DNA from 2 places in the Pseudomonas sp. F220 genome. Region 1 is predicted to be linked to the other one. Evidence: predicted binding sites of a transcription regulator. Region 1 holds the regulator's gene; the other holds the start of a gene.
What was found. The regulator sigma-54, encoded in region 1, starts transcription at its own class of promoters, with help from an activator protein. The targets are predictions, from matches to a motif close to ANTGGCATNNANNTTGCTNT.

Region 1 (7,776 bases):
GGCTGCTGGTCACCGAGTTGATGGGCCAGGGTTTGAACATGGTGACTGGCGACTACTCCCGTGGTGCCGCGGGTTTTTGGGTGGAAAACGGCGAGATTCAGTTCGCCGTACAAGAAGTGACCATCGCCGGCAATATGCGCGACATGTTCCAGCAGATCGTCGCGGTCGGTAATGACCTGGAAATGCGCAGCAATATTCGCACGGGTTCGGTGCTGATCGAGCGGATGACTGTGGCGGGTAGTTAAACCCTTACCGATAAACAAAAAGGCGTGCCACCCATTGAGGTGGCGCGCTTTTTTTGAGCGTTGCACAGCCCCCTGTAGGAGCGAGCTTGCTCGCGAAAGCGGTGTAACAGTCAATGCAGGATGTGCCGGAAGGCTTGGTGATCGCTTTGGTATTGGCCGGGGCGGGGATGTCGCGGGTCAAGGCGTTCTTGATCGGCGCGGCGTCAGGTTTGGTTGAGCCCGTCTTCGCACTGCTGTGTGCCTGGCTGGTGAGCCTGGCTGAAATGCTCTTGCCGCTGGGTCTGGCGTTAGCCGCGGGCGCCATGCTGCTGGTGGTGACTCATGAGGTCATCCCGGAGTCGCGGCGCCATGGCCATGACAAGCTGGCGAGTCTGGGGCTGTGTATCGGGTTCTGTCTGATGATGGTCATGGATACGGCACTCGCCTGAATGCCTCTCGGCAGGCGTGCCCTGCCGATGTTTACTCGCCTTCGTCGAAGAAGTTATTGATCAGCTTGATCAGCGCATCCAATGCTTCCTGCTCTTGCTCGCCTTCAGTGGACAGATGGATTTTAGTGCCTTTGCCGGCAGCCAGCATCATCATGGCCATGATGCTTTTGCCATCGACCATCGATTCAGGCGTGCGTCCGGCTCTGATCTGGCACGGATACTGACCTGCAACCCCAACGAACTTGGCAGACGCTCGGGCATGTAAACCCAACTTGTTGATGATTTCAATTTCCAGAGCGGGCATCGCGGTGTGGATCCTTTAGCTTAGGTCGCGGTGGCGAACCTGGACGTTCTTCAGGGACGTTTGCAGGGCCTGGCCCAGACGTTCGGTCAGGTAGACGGAGCGGTGATGCCCGCCGGTGCAGCCAATGGCGATGGTGACGTAAGCGCGGTTGCTGGCAGCGAAACGAGGTAGCCACTTCAGCAGATATGCAGAGATATCCTGGAACATTTCTTCGACGTCCGGTTGGGCGGCCAGATAGTCGGCAACCGGCTGATCCAGCCCGGACTGTTCGCGTAATTCTGGTTTCCAGTACGGATTTGGCAGGCACCGCACATCGAACACCAGGTCGGCATCGACCGGCATGCCGCGCTTGAAGCCAAACGACTCGACAAGGAACGCCGTGCCCGATTCTGGCTGGTTCAACAGACGCAGTTTGATCATATCGCGCAGTTGATACAGGTTCAGATTGGTGGTGTTGACCTTCAGATCAGCGAGGTCGGCAATCGGCCCAAGCAGGTTGGTTTCATCGTCAATGGCTTCGGCGAGCGATCGATTGGCGTTGCTCAGGGGATGGCGCCGACGGGTCTCGGAGAAGCGCTTGAGCAGGGTTTCTTCGTCGGCGTCCAGATACAGCACGTCGCATTGGATGTGCCGGCTGCGTACCTCTTCCAGAAGTTCGGGAAAACGCGACAAATGGCTGGGCAAGTTACGGGCGTCAATAGACACCGCGACTAGCGGTTGCGCCAGTTCAGTGTGAATCAACGCGCGCTCGGCCAGCTCCGGAAGCAGGCCGGCCGGCAGGTTGTCAATGCAGTAGTAGCCGTTGTCCTCCAGTACATCGAGGGCGGTGCTTTTACCTGAGCCGGAACGGCCGCTGACGATGATCAAACGCATGATTAGTGACCGTTCTGCTCGACCAGGACAACCTGATACAGGGCTTCATTGGTTGCGGCGCTGCGAAGCTTTTCGCGCACTTCCTTGCGGTCAAGCATGCTGGCAATCTGCCGGAGCAGTTCCAGGTGCGCATCGGTAGCGGCTTCCGGGACCAGCAGAACGAACAGCAGGTCAACCGGCGCACCATCGATGGCGTCAAAATCTATGGGGGCGTCCAGGTGCAGTAGCGCACTGACTGGAGACGTGCAGCCCTTGAGGCGGCAGTGGGGGATGGCGATGCCGTTGCCAAAACCGGTGGAGCCAAGTTTTTCACGGGCAATCAGACTCTCGAAGACATCTTGCATCTCCAGATCCGGCACTTCGCGGCTGATCAGGTTGGCAATTTGCTCGAGGGCGCGCTTTTTACTGCCGCCCGGCACGTTCACCAAAGAACGGCCGGGGGTCAGGATGTTTTCAAGTCGAATCATGGGTTGGGAGTGTTAACGACCTGTTGCGCCCTGGAGGACACTTTGGGTCTTTTCCTTATGCTTTTTGAGTTGGCGATCCAGCTTGTCGGTCAGCAGGTCGATCGCGGCATACATGTCTGAATGCTCAGCGTTGGCGACTACTTCTCCGCCGGGGATATGCAGCGTGGCTTCGATTTTCTGCAGCAGCTTCTCGACGTTCATCGTGACCTGCACGTTGGTGATCTTGTCGAAATGCCTTTCCAGTCGTTCGAGTTTTTCGCCGATGTAGGCGCGTAAAGGTTCGGTCACTTCCAGTTGGTGTCCACTGATGTTGACTTGCATACAGCTTCTCCTTCGTTGCCAGTGCATAAGGCGGCAGGCTGGTTTGCCTGCCACTAGGCTGTGCCCGAAAACTGCCTGTGAGTTTTCAAACACAACCTGGAACGCTGTGGCGTGGCCCGTTACATCAACCGCTTGCGTTCGCTCGAAGGCGCGATCCCAAGGGATTCGCGGTACTTGGCGACGGTGCGGCGGGCTACCTGAATGCCTTGTGCCTCCAGTAAACCAGCGATCTTGCTGTCACTCAACGGCTTTTTCTGATTTTCCGCGGCAACCAGTTTTTTGATGATCGCGCGGATCGCTGTGGACGAGCATTCACCGCCTTCAGAGGTGCTTACGTGGCTGGAGAAAAAGTACTTCAGTTCGTAGATGCCGCGTGGGGTATGCATGAATTTCTGGGTGGTGACCCGGGAAATCGTCGATTCGTGCATGCCGACCGCTTCGGCGATGTCATGCAGCACAAGCGGTTTCATCGCCTCATCGCCGTACTCGAGGAAGCCCCGTTGATGCTCGACGATCTGGGTAGCGACTTTCATCAGGGTTTCGTTGCGGCTTTGCAGGCTTTTGATGAACCAGCGCGCTTCCTGCAACTGGTTGCGCATGAAGGTGTTGTCGGCGCTGGTGTCGGCACGACGCACGAAACCGGCGTACTGCGGATTGACCCGCAGGCGCGGCACAGATTCCTGATTCAACTCCACCAGCCAGCGCTCGTTGTCCTTGCGCACGATCACGTCAGGTACGACGTATTCGGCTTCGCTGGACTCGATTTGCGAGCCTGGGCGCGGGTTGAGGCTTTGCACCAGCTCGATGATCTGCCGAAGCTCGTCTTCCTTGAGTTTCATGCGGCGCATCAGCTGGCTGTAATCACGGCTGCCAAGCAGGTCGATGAAGTCGGTGACCAGTCGTTTGGCCTCGGTCAGCCAAGGTGTTTTGGCTGGCAGCTGACGCAGTTGCAGCAACAGGCATTCGCTCAGATTGCGCGCACCGATACCGGCCGGCTCGAATTGCTGGATGCGATGCAGGACGGCTTCAATCTCGTCCAGTTCGACGTCCAGTTCCGGGTCGAAGGCTTCGAGGATTTCCTCGAGGGTCTCGTCCAGGTAGCCCTGATTGTTGATGCAATCGATCAGGGTCACGGCAATCAGGCGATCGGTGTCGGACATCGGTGCCAGGTTCAGTTGCCAGAGCAAATGACTCTGCAGGCTTTCACTAGCCGATGTGCGGGTGGTGAAGTCCCACTCGTCGTCATCGTTGCTCGGCAGGCTGCTGGCGCTAGTCTGGTAAACATCTTCCCAAGCCGTGTCGACGGGCAGCTCGTTGGGGATGCGCTCGTTCCAGTCGCCTTCCTCGAGGTTATCCACCGTCGGGGCCGTTTCCTGGTAGGAGGGTTCCTGAACATCGGTATTGGGTTTCTGCTCGACGTTGTCGGCCAGAGGGTCGGCGTTATCGAAGTCGTCGCCTTCTTCCTGGCGTTCGAGCATCGGATTGGACTCCAGTGCCTCCTGGATTTCCTGTTGCAGGTCCAGGGTCGACAATTGGAGCAGGCGGATGGCCTGTTGCAGCTGCGGTGTCATCGTCAGCTGCTGGCCCATTCTCAAGACTAGCGATGGTTTCATGGCAGGGGCTTAACACCTTATTCGCCGGCGCACATGCGCCATCCACTACAGGGCGCCTAAGCGCCAAACATAAGCAAATTATATGCCTGAAACTGAAGTGTTTGCCTAGAGCGCGGTAACAATAAAAATTTACAGGATCTTATTGCTGCTGGCGCTCTGACTATTGGCTGAACACCTGAGGGCGCGTGTTTGCCTAAAGCGCGGTAACAATAAAATTTATAGGGTTTTATTGATGCAGCCGCTCTGGCAGCTAGCCAAACACCTCAGCACTTACAGGCGGAACTCATGACCCAGGTACACTTCCTTGACCAGTTCGTTGGCCAGGATAGTGGCGGAGTCACCTTCGGCGATCAGTTGGCCGTCGTTGACGATGTAGGCGGTCTCGCAGATATCCAGGGTGTCACGGACGTTGTGGTCTGTGATCAGCACGCCGATACCCTTGGCCTTCAGGTGATAGATGATCTGCTTGATGTCACCCACCGAGATCGGGTCCACACCGGCAAAAGGCTCATCGAGCAGGATGAACTTCGGTGCGGTAGCCAGGGCTCGGGCGATTTCCACGCGACGACGTTCGCCGCCGGAGAGGCTCATGCCGAGGTTCTCGCGGATATGGTTGATGTGGAACTCCTGCAGCAGGCTTTCCAACTCCTTGCGACGCTCGGTCTTGTCGAGTTCCTTGCGAGTCTCAAGAATGGCCATGATGTTATCGGCGACCGACAGTTTGCGGAAGATCGACGCTTCCTGCGGCAGATAGCCGATACCGGCCCGTGCACGACCGTGCATCGGCTGGTGGCTGACGTCCAGATCGTCGATCAGTACACGGCCCTGATCGGCCTGGACCAGTCCGACGATCATGTAGAAACAGGTGGTCTTGCCGGCGCCGTTAGGACCGAGCAAGCCGACGATCTGACCGCTGTCGATGGACAGGCTGACGTCACGCACGACCTGACGGCTCTTGTAGCTCTTGGCCAGATGCTGAGCTTTCAGAGTTGCCATTACTGGGCCTTCTGCTCGTCAGTTTTCTTTTTCGGCTGGATCACCATGTCGATCCGCGGACGTGGCGCGGTGACGGTGTTACCGTTGGCGCGACCGGCGTTGGCGACCTGCTTGACGGTGTCGTAGATGATTTTCTCGCCTTCGGTGGTATTGCCGTCGTTGATCACTTTGGCGCGGTCAATCAGTACGATGCGGTTTTGCGCGGCATGGTACTGAATGGTCACGCCATAGGCCTGAACCGGCTTCGGATCACCGACCTTCTGCAGTTGTTCGAAATACGCCAGGTTGCCCACCGAGGTCACCACGTCGATTTCGCCTGCGTGGGTGCGAGTGATGGTCACGGTATTGCCGGTGATCTTCATCGAGCCTTGGGTGATGATGACGTCGCCTTTGTAAGTGGCAATGCCTTGCTTGTCATCCAGTTGAGCGTCGTCGGCCTGAATGCGGATGGGTTGCTGGCTATCAGTCGGCAGAGCCCAGGCGCTCACGCTTCCCAGTGCTGCGCTCAGGCTGAGCAAAATAGGGAGGGTTTTAACGAGCCTCATACTGTCCTCTTACGTTCGATAGCAGGTGCATCCTGCTTTCTTCCAAATACGCTTTCATTCCCTTGCCCGTAGTCACACCACCGGCGCCGTCGATTCTAACGGCTTGCTCGGTCTGCGCATATTGCTTCTGGGGGAATACAGTCATACGACTACTGGTAATAATCGTCGCGCGATTCTTCTCGTCAGTACGTGCAATACGTACCGAGTCAATCAGTTCTACTTCAGTGCCGTCCGGATTGACCTCTCCGCGTTCGCTCTGGACATGCCAGGGGAACGTCGTGCCGCGATACATTTGCAAGTCGGGTTTGGTCAGCAATGTCACATCGGTCGCTTTCAGGTGTTCGACCTTGTCGGAAGTCATTTCGTACTGCAACTTGCCATCGGGCAGAAACTGCACGCTGTGGGCGTTGATGGCGTAGTAGTCGATGGCGCTTTCGTCGACGACCGCCGGTAGCCTCTCCAGAAAGCGTTCCGGGCTGATATTCCAGTAGCCAACGGCCGCGAACAGAGCGGCGATGACTCCGAAAATCAAAATACTGCGAATTTTTTTGCTCAGCATAGATGGCTCTACAGGTAGGCGGCGTTGGCCGCTTCAAGACTGCCTTGGGCTCGCAGGATCAACTCGCAAAATTCACGTGCAGCCCCTTCGCCGCCGCGGGCCTGGGTAATGCCGTGCGCATGTTCACGGACGAAGCTGGCGGCGTTGGCGACCGCCATACCCAAGCCGACACGACGAATCACCGGCAGGTCGGGCAGATCGTCGCCCAGATAGGCGACTTGTTCATAGCTTAGGTTGAGTTGAGCAAGAAGCTCGTCGAGTACGACCAGTTTGTCTTCGCGGCCCTGATAAAGGTGGGGGATGCCGAGGTTTTTCGCGCGACGCTCGACCACTGGGGTCTTGCGGCCGCTGATAATGGCCGTCTGCACACCAGTGGCCATCAGCATCTTGATGCCTTGGCCGTCGAGAGTGTTGAAGGTTTTGAATTCGCTGCCGTCTTCGAGGAAGTACAGGCGGCCATCAGTCAGCACGCCGTCGACGTCGAATACCGCCAGTTTGATGTTTTTGCCGCGTTGCAGAAGGTCCGCGCTCATTACATTACTCCCGCACGCAGCAAGTCGTGCATATTCAAGGCGCCAACCGGGCGATCATCGCTATCGACCACCACCAGCGCGCTGATTTTATTGTCTTCCATTATTTTCAGGGCCTGGGCTGCGAGCATCTCTGCACGCGCGGTCTTGCCATGAGCGGTCATCACTTCATCGATGGTGGCGCTGTGGATGTCAATGGTGCGATCCAGTGTGCGGCGCAAATCGCCGTCAGTGAAGATCCCGGCCAGACGTCCGTCGGCCTCGAGAACCATTGTCATACCAAGGCCTTTGCGGGTCATTTCCATTAATGCGTCTTTCAGTAAGGTGCCGCGCGGCACTTGAGGCAGTTCCGTGCCCGAGTGCATGACATTTTCCACTTTCAGTAGCAGGCGACGACCCAAGGCACCGCCTGGATGGGAAAAGGCGAAGTCTTCAGCGGTAAAGCCCCGTGCTTCAAGCAAAGCGACCGCCAGCGCGTCCCCCATTACCAGAGCAGCAGTGGTAGAGGAAGTCGGTGCCAGGTTCAGCGGGCAGGCTTCGTGCTCGACGTGAACATTGAGATTGACCTCGGCGGCCTTGGCCAGCGCCGACTCGGGATTGCCGGTCATGCTGATCAACTGAATGCCCAGGCGCTTGATCAGTGGCAGCAGGGTGACGATTTCATTGGTAGAGCCGGAATTGGACAGCGCGAGGATGATGTCATCGCGGGTAATCATGCCCATATCGCCGTGGCTGGCTTCGGCCGGGTGTACGAAAAACGCCGTGGTACCGGTGCTGGCCAGGGTCGCGGCAATTTTATTGCCGATGTGCCCTGACTTGCCCATGCCGACCACAACCACACGGCCTTTGCTGGCCAGAATCATCTCGCAAGCGCGTACGAAATCTGCGTCGATAT
Region 2 (7,776 bases), on a different contig from region 1:
CAGCTCTTTACCGGTACCGGATTCGCCGTTGATCAATACCGTAATGTTTGAGTGGCTGAGACGACCGATAGCGCGAAACACTTCCTGCATCGCCGGCGCTTCGCCGATGATTTCCGGGGTGCGGGTCAGAGTCGGCACGACCTCCAGGCCTTGCTGTTCCTGGGCGTGCAGGTTGGCGCGTTTGACCAGGGAAACGGCTTCATCGACATCGAACGGCTTGGGCAGGTACTCGAAAGCGCCGCCCTGATAGGACGCGACAGCGCTGTCCAGATCGGAGTGAGCAGTCATGATGATCACTGGCAAGCGCGGGTGCTGTTCGCGAATCCGCGCCAACAGGTCCAGACCACTGGTGCCCGGCATACGGATGTCGGAGATGATCACGTCCGGTTGCTGGCGAGCCAGACGGCTCATCACGCCATCGGCACTGTCGAAGCTTTGCGTGGTCATGCCTTCCTGTTGCAGGGCCTTTTCCAGAACCCAACGGATAGAACGGTCGTCATCGACGATCCACACGGTTTCACTACGGCTCATGTCGATGGGGCTCCTTGTTCCAGTGGCAGAAAGATCGAGAACGTGGTGTGGCCAGGATGGCTGTCACATTCGATCAGGCCCTGGTGCTGGCTGATGATGTTCTGAGTAATGGCCAGGCCCAGCCCGGTACCGTCCGGGCGGCCACTGACCATTGGGAAGAAGATGGTTTCTTGCAGCTCGGCGGGAATTCCCGGGCCGTTGTCGATGATTTCGACCTTGGTCACCAGCCGATGGCGCACATGGCCGATGGTGAACTGGCGCATCGCACGGGTGCGCAGAGTGATTCGGCCCAGGCGCAGTTCGTTCTGGCTGCCGATGGCCTGCATGGCGTTGCGCACGATGTTGAGCACCGCCTGAATCATCTGTTCACGGTCAATCAATACATCGGGAATGCTTGGGTCGTAGTCGCGCACCAAGGTGATGCAGCCTTGGCTTTCGGCTTCCACCAGACTGCCCACACGCTCGAGCACTTCGTGGATATTGGTCATCGCCAGCGACGGCAGTTTGTTCGAGCCGAGCATGCGATCCACCAGGTTACGCAGGCGATCAGCCTCCTCGATGATGACGTTGGTGTAATCCCTGAGGCTTTCTTCCGGCAGCTCGCGGGCCAGCAACTGGGCAGCGCCGCGAATCCCGCCCAAAGGGTTCTTGATCTCATGAGCCAGGCCGCGCACCAGCATCTTGCTGGTTTCCTGCTTGGACAGCTGGGCCTCTTCCTTGGTGATCCGCAGCAAGCGGTCACGCGGATGGACTTCCAGCAGCAGCAGGGTGTCGCCATTGCTGAGGATCGGCGTCACGGCGTAATCGACGGTCAGGGTCTGCCCGGTCAGGGCGGTGAGCATCGCTTCGCGCTTGGTGAACGGATGCGCTTGCTCGACGGCTTGGCGCAAGGAACTCAAGGCTTCGGCGGATTCGGTGAACAACTCGCTGATGAATTGCCCATGACTGCGCTGACCGCTGATGGCCAGCAGCATTTCCGCCGCGGGGTTCATGTACTCAAGGCGTAGGTCAGCGTTGAGTAGAATGGTTGCGGTGGTCAGGTTGTCGAGTAGCAAGCGGTGCAGAGCGTCGCTGATGGTCATTAGGACCTCTTTTGGAGCAGGGCAACCCGAGGCCGGTCCCGGATTGCGCGCGCGGATATAGCGCTGATGCGAGGAAAATGCAAAAACCAAACCAAGGCTCCGAAAAGAAGCGCTAAACCCCTGAAACAGGCGTTTAAAGCTCGATTGCGTGGCGTTCTGCCAGCTTCGCCGGGTATTTTCGAACCAAAATGGGTTGATTAGTGGGTAGGGTGCAGCTCATTGCACCAATATAGTGCGCAAACCTGAACGGCGTTCAGAAGAATGAAAAGATGCTGTTTTTCTCTTCTTTAGGTTTGTCTGCCAAAGGGCATTCCGGACGCTGGCCGTAATCGGCAAGCGTGCAAGGTTTGACCTGGCGCTTCTGGGCAAGGGAAATGCGCAGCATGTGAAACGGCTGGTTGGGCGTGCGTTCGACCATCCGCCCTTGCTCATCGAGAATTTCCACCGCCAGCTGATGGCTGCCGCGGTCGATGTTGCTTAGGGCAAACACTGGGCTGGGGCCTGGATCGGCAGTTGGCTGGCCGTCCAGCAGTAAGCGATAGCGATGCCCGCGTTGCAGGCCGGGCTCGCTGGTGACGCTGACAATCAACTCGCCTTGGGTGTTGCGAATGGTGGCGTCCGGATCCGGTACCAGAACGCGCAGCATCTGGTAGTGGAAGAGCGGTTTGTCTTTGGCTGTTTTGGCTGCCGGCACCGGGGCGGCTTCGCCAAGGGTCGCGGGCATGCGATTGCCTGGCGCCAATTGAACACGTTTAGCGTTACCCGGCTGCGGTTGGTCAGTGAAGACCCTATTCCCCTGCGCATCGATGTAGGTGTGGACCTCAGCGGCAACTGGCAGGGCAATCAGGAGCAGGACCAGCAATAGAGTGCGCATGGATATCCGTTTCATGAAGGCATCAAGGCGTATGCACCCGTTGCACGGTGAAGGTCGCAGTCGGACTCTGCTGCACAACCTTCTTCTCTCCATCCAGTACTTGCACCGCCAGGCTGTGTTCGCCGCGATCGACATCTACCAGTTGCAGGCGCGGAACATTGCTCGGCTGACCATACGGCCGGCCGTCCAGCAGTAGACGTAGGCGATGCTCGCCTTGCAGGCGCGGTTGCAGCAGAACGCCAACGGTGAAGGTGCCATTGTTGGCACGCAGGGCTTCTTCGCTGGGCAACCCTGTCAGCTCCAGTACCCCATAAGCGGCTTTATTGGCTTGCTGCCTGCCGTTTTGTGCTGGGCTGACTTGTGGCGGGGCAGGCTGCTGAGGCTCGACGCTATTGAGCGGCGGCAGTTCGACGGTCTGGCTCCGGGTGCCATCGGGCGGTTGGTTGCTATAGGCGGTGTTGCCATTGGCGTCGGTGTATTTATAGATCTGTGCGGCCGCCGGCAGGGCGATGAGTAGCAAAATGAATAGAAAACCACGACCCATAAAATCGACCAGAAACGAAGGCGTTGGGTTGCAGCATAGGTCAGGGGTGACGGTTGACCCAAGTTGTAAACATTTGGGTATGGTTTACCGAGCTGTATCAGAAACCACAATACCCTGTGGGAGCGAGCCTGCTCGCGATGGCGGTGGATCAGCCAGCATCAATGTTGAATGAACAAACGCTATCGCGAGCGGGCTCGCTCCCACATTGGGTTTTTGTCAGCCGTTGAATCGCGGCCATAAAAAAGGCCTCCCGAAGGAGGCCTCTGTTACGCCGCTTGCGCAAGCGCTACCGGATTAGCAGCTGTAGTACAGCTCGTATTCCAGTGGATGTACGAAGGTACGAACCTTGATTTCTTCTTCGCTTTTCAGGGCGATGTAAGCGTCGATGAAATCGTCGCTGAAAACGCCGCCTTTGGTCAGGAACGCACGACCTTTGTCCAGCTCTTCCAGGGCTTCTTTCAGGCTGCCGCAAACTTGTGGGATCTCTTTCGCCTCTTCAGGCGGCAGGTCATACAGGTTTTTGTCAGCAGCATCGCCTGGGTGGGTCTTGTTCTGGATGCCGTCCAGGCCAGCCATCAACAGTGCAGCAAAGCCCAGGTACGGGTTGGCTGCTGGATCCGGGAAGCGAGCTTCGATACGGCGAGCTTTAGGGCTGGACACGTAAGGAATACGGATCGAAGCGGAACGGTTGCGAGCCGAGTAGGCCAGCATTACTGGAGCTTCGAAGCCTGGGACCAGACGCTTGTAGGAGTTGGTCGACGGGTTGGTGAAGCCGTTCAGTGCCTTACCGTGCTTGATGATGCCGCCGATGAAGAACAGAGCGGTATCGGACAGGCCGGCATAGCCTTCGCCAGCGAAGGTGTTCTTGCCATCTTTGGAGATGGACAGGTGAACGTGCATACCCGAACCGTTATCGCCGTACAGAGGCTTAGGCATGAAGGTCGCGGTGCGGCCGTAAGCATCGGCAACGTTGTGTACGCAGTATTTCAGGGTCTGAACTTCGTCAGCCTTGGCTACCAGGGTGTTGAACTTGACGCCAATTTCGTTCTGACCGGCAGTCGCCACTTCGTGGTGGTGAACTTCGATGATCAGGCCCATTTCTTCCATGGCATTACACATGGAGGTACGGATTTCGTGGTCGTGGTCGAACGGAGGTACCGGGAAGTAGCCACCTTTGACGCCTGGACGGTGGCCTTTGTTGCCGCCTTCCACGTCCTGGTCGGACATCCACGAACCTTGTTCGGAGTAGATTTTGAACATCGAACCGGAGATATCGGACTTGAACTTCACTTCGTCGAAGATGAAGAACTCAGGCTCTGGACCGACGAAAACGGTGTCGCCGATACCGGTCGACTTCAGGTATTCCTCGGCGCGCTTGGCGATGGCACGTGGGTCACGGTCATAGCCTTGCATGGTCGAAGGCTCGATCACGTCGCAAACCAGGATCAGGGTCGGCTCTTCGGTGAACGGGTCCAGAACAGCAGTGGTGTCGTCCGGCATCAGGATCATGTCGGAAGCTTCAATGCCTTTCCAGCCAGCGATGGAGGAGCCGTCGAACATTTTGCCTTCTTCGAAGAAGGCTTCATCCAGCGCATCACGGGCCGGCATGGTCACGTGGTGCTGAGTGCCTTTGGTATCAGTGAAGCGCAGATCAATCCATTTGACGTCATGATCTTTGATGAGTTGAACCGACTTCGACATAGTGTCCTCCGGGGTGGCTTCGGGCTAGTAGTGGAGTGCCCTTAGAATGTGGGTGATGCCGGCGCGAATACTCTGCCATGGCAACCTGCCTCACAAGGGAGCAAATTGCATGCCAGTGCCCCGACTTGGGTTTTTCGCCCCAAACTCACGCACATAAAGGTACACGCGGGAAAAAATGCGATATTTACGCACTGCAATGTAGCGCTAAAAATCCTAAACGCCCTGTTTTAGTGCATCGAGAGTCATCTGTATATTAACTGGTTAAACCTTGAGCAATTTCCGCTATAATCCGCGCCCCCCTTTTTCGGCTGGCCCCTCGCGCGCTGTTTTCATGAAATTAATCGTAAAAGTCTTCCCCGAGATCATCATCAAGAGCCGCCCGGTACGGATGCGTTTCATCCGTCAGTTGGCCAAGAACATCCGTGCCGTGCTCCGCGATCTGGACCCGGCTGTGGTGGTGAACGGTGTGTGGGACAACCTCGTCATGGAAACCCGCGTCAGCGAGCCGAAAGCCTTGAAGGAGATGATGGATCGCCTGAGTTGCATGCCGGGCATCGCGCATTTCCTGCAGGTCGATGAGTACCCGTTGGGCGACTTCGATGACATCGTCGCCAAGTGCAAACAGCACGTCGGTGATACCTTATCGGGCAAGGTCTTTTCAGTGCGCTGCAAGCGCGCCGGCAAGCATGAATTCACCTCGATGGAAGTCGAGAAATACGTCGGTAGCCAGCTGCGTCGTCAGTGCGGCGCCGCCGGAATTTCCCTGAAAGAGCCAGAAATCGAAGTGCGAATGGAAATTCGCGACCAACGGTTGTTTGTGATTCACAGCCAGCACAACAGCATCGGCGGTTATCCGCTAGGCGCCCTCGAACAGACCCTGGTGTTGATGTCCGGCGGTTTCGATTCGACGGTGGCGGCCTACCAGATCATGCGCCGCGGGCTGATGAGCCATTTCTGCTTCTTCAATCTTGGCGGTCGTGCCCACGAGCTGGGCGTGATGGAAGTCGCGCACTTTATCTGGAAAAAGTACGGCAGCTCCCAACGCGTGCTATTTGTCAGCGTGCCGTTCGAGGAAGTGCTCGGAGAAATTCTCGGTAAAGTCGATAACAGTCATATGGGCGTAGTATTGAAGCGTATGATGTTGCGCGCTGCGTCCAGGATTGCCGATCGGCTGGAAATCGACGCGCTGGTTACCGGTGAGGCGATCTCCCAGGTTTCCAGCCAGACGCTGCCGAATCTGTCGGTGATCGACTGCGTGACCGAGAAGCTGGTGTTACGCCCGCTGATCGCCAGTCACAAGCAGGACATCATTGATCTGGCCAACGAGATCGGCACTGCCGATTTTGCCAAGCACATGCCGGAATATTGCGGGGTGATTTCGGTCAACCCCAAGACCCACGCCAAGCGCAACCGCGTGGAGTATGAAGAACAACAGTTTGATATGGCGGTGCTCGAGCGTGCGCTCGAGAACGCCAAACTGGTGCCGATCGATCGGGTTATCGATGAATTGGGCCAGGATTTGCAGGTCGAAGAAGTCAGTGAAGTGCTGGCCGGTCAGATCGTGATCGACATCCGTCATCCGGATGCTCAGGAAGACGAGCCGCTGGCGCTGCCTGGCATCGAGGTACAAGCGATGCCGTTTTATGCATTGAACGCTCGTTTCAAGGAACTGGACCCTACTCGCCAGTACCTGTTGTATTGCGACAAAGGCGTGATGAGTCGCCTGCATGCCCACCATTTGCTCAGTGAGGGGCATGCCAATGTGCGCGTTTATCGACCGAGCTAAGAGCCCGGGGCTGTATGCCTGTGGCCTGCGTCACCGGCCCCCCGACGCCGCCGTCAAGCTGTAACGGCTTTGCCGGACTCTACTGTTAATCGCTGCCACGACCTGTCAGCACACCGAATCCTCTGATCGAGATACACAAGTGATCGAAAATCTACGCAACATCGCCATCATTGCTCACGTTGACCATGGTAAAACCACCCTGGTAGACAAACTCTTGCGTCAATCCGGCACTCTGGAGCGCAACGAGCTCAACGACGAGCGCGTGATGGACTCCAACGACCAGGAGAAAGAGCGCGGTATTACCATTCTGGCGAAAAACACCGCCATCAACTGGAACGGCTACCACATCAACATCGTGGATACCCCGGGCCACGCCGACTTCGGCGGCGAAGTTGAACGCGTAATGTCGATGGTTGACTCCGTTCTGCTGCTGGTTGACGCTCAAGACGGCCCTATGCCGCAAACCCGTTTCGTGACCAAGAAGGCTTTCGAAGCCGGCCTGCGTCCAATCGTGGTAATCAACAAGGTTGACCGTCCAGGCGCGCGTCCGGACTGGGTTCTGGACCAGATCTTCGACCTGTTCGACAACCTCGGTGCTACCGAAGAACAGCTGGACTTCAAAGTCGTCTACGCCTCGGCCCTGAACGGCATTGCCGGTCTGGAACACACCGACATGGCTGAAGACATGACCCCGCTGTACCAGGCCATCGTTGACCACGTTCCAGCTCCACAAGTTGACCGTGACGGCCCGTTCCAGATGCAAATCTCGGCACTGGACTACAACAGCTTCCTGGGCGTCATCGGCGTTGGCCGTATCGCTCGTGGTCGCGTCAAGCCGAACACCCAGGTTGTAGCGATCGACATTGATGGCAAAAAGCGCAACGGTCGTATCCTGAAGCTGATGGGTCACCACGGTCTGCACCGCATCGACGTTGACGAAGCAGCTGCCGGCGACATCGTCTGCATCAGCGGCTTCGATCAGCTGTTCATCTCCGACACTCTGTGCGACCCACTGAACGTCGAAGCGATGAAGCCGCTGACCGTTGACGAACCAACCGTTTCCATGACCTTCCAGGTAAACGACTCGCCTTTCTGCGGTAAAGAAGGCAAGTTCGTCACCAGCCGTAACATCAAGGAACGTCTGGATAAAGAACTGCTGTTCAACGTTGCTCTGCGCGTTGAAGAAGGCGATACCGCCGACAAGTTCAAAGTCTCCGGCCGTGGTGAGCTGCACCTCTCGGTACTGATCGAAACCATG

Region 2: glnA (glutamate--ammonia ligase) is a predicted target of sigma-54. The motif match lies at 4,830-4,849, and genes of this name have one in related genera.

What each region holds. Positions count from the first base shown of each region.
Region 1 covers NZ_JBVASJ010000002.1:151,240-159,015, reverse strand. The annotation lists gene pmbA (metalloprotease PmbA) at 1-245, shown strand, start outside; partial or broken gene ACZYSM_RS02605 (ZIP family metal transporter) at 356-673, shown strand; gene ACZYSM_RS02600 (HPr family phosphocarrier protein) at 705-977, opposite strand; gene rapZ (RNase adapter RapZ) at 993-1,850, opposite strand; gene ptsN (PTS IIA-like nitrogen regulatory protein PtsN) at 1,853-2,317, opposite strand; gene hpf (ribosome hibernation-promoting factor, HPF/YfiA family) at 2,330-2,638, opposite strand; gene ACZYSM_RS02580 (RNA polymerase factor sigma-54) at 2,758-4,251, opposite strand; gene lptB (LPS export ABC transporter ATP-binding protein) at 4,522-5,247, opposite strand; gene lptA (lipopolysaccharide transport periplasmic protein LptA) at 5,247-5,792, opposite strand; gene lptC (LPS export ABC transporter periplasmic protein LptC) at 5,779-6,351, opposite strand; gene ACZYSM_RS02560 (KdsC family phosphatase) at 6,360-6,884, opposite strand; gene ACZYSM_RS02555 (KpsF/GutQ family sugar-phosphate isomerase) at 6,884-7,776, opposite strand, start outside.
Region 2 covers NZ_JBVASJ010000001.1:378,176-385,951, reverse strand. The annotation lists gene ntrC (nitrogen regulation protein NR(I)) at 1-531, opposite strand, end outside; gene glnL (nitrogen regulation protein NR(II)) at 528-1,613, opposite strand; gene ACZYSM_RS01630 (DUF4124 domain-containing protein) at 1,867-2,487, opposite strand; gene ACZYSM_RS01625 (DUF4124 domain-containing protein) at 2,510-3,031, opposite strand; gene glnA (glutamate--ammonia ligase) at 3,326-4,732, opposite strand; gene thiI (tRNA uracil 4-sulfurtransferase ThiI) at 5,064-6,518, shown strand; gene typA (translational GTPase TypA) at 6,658-7,776, shown strand, end outside.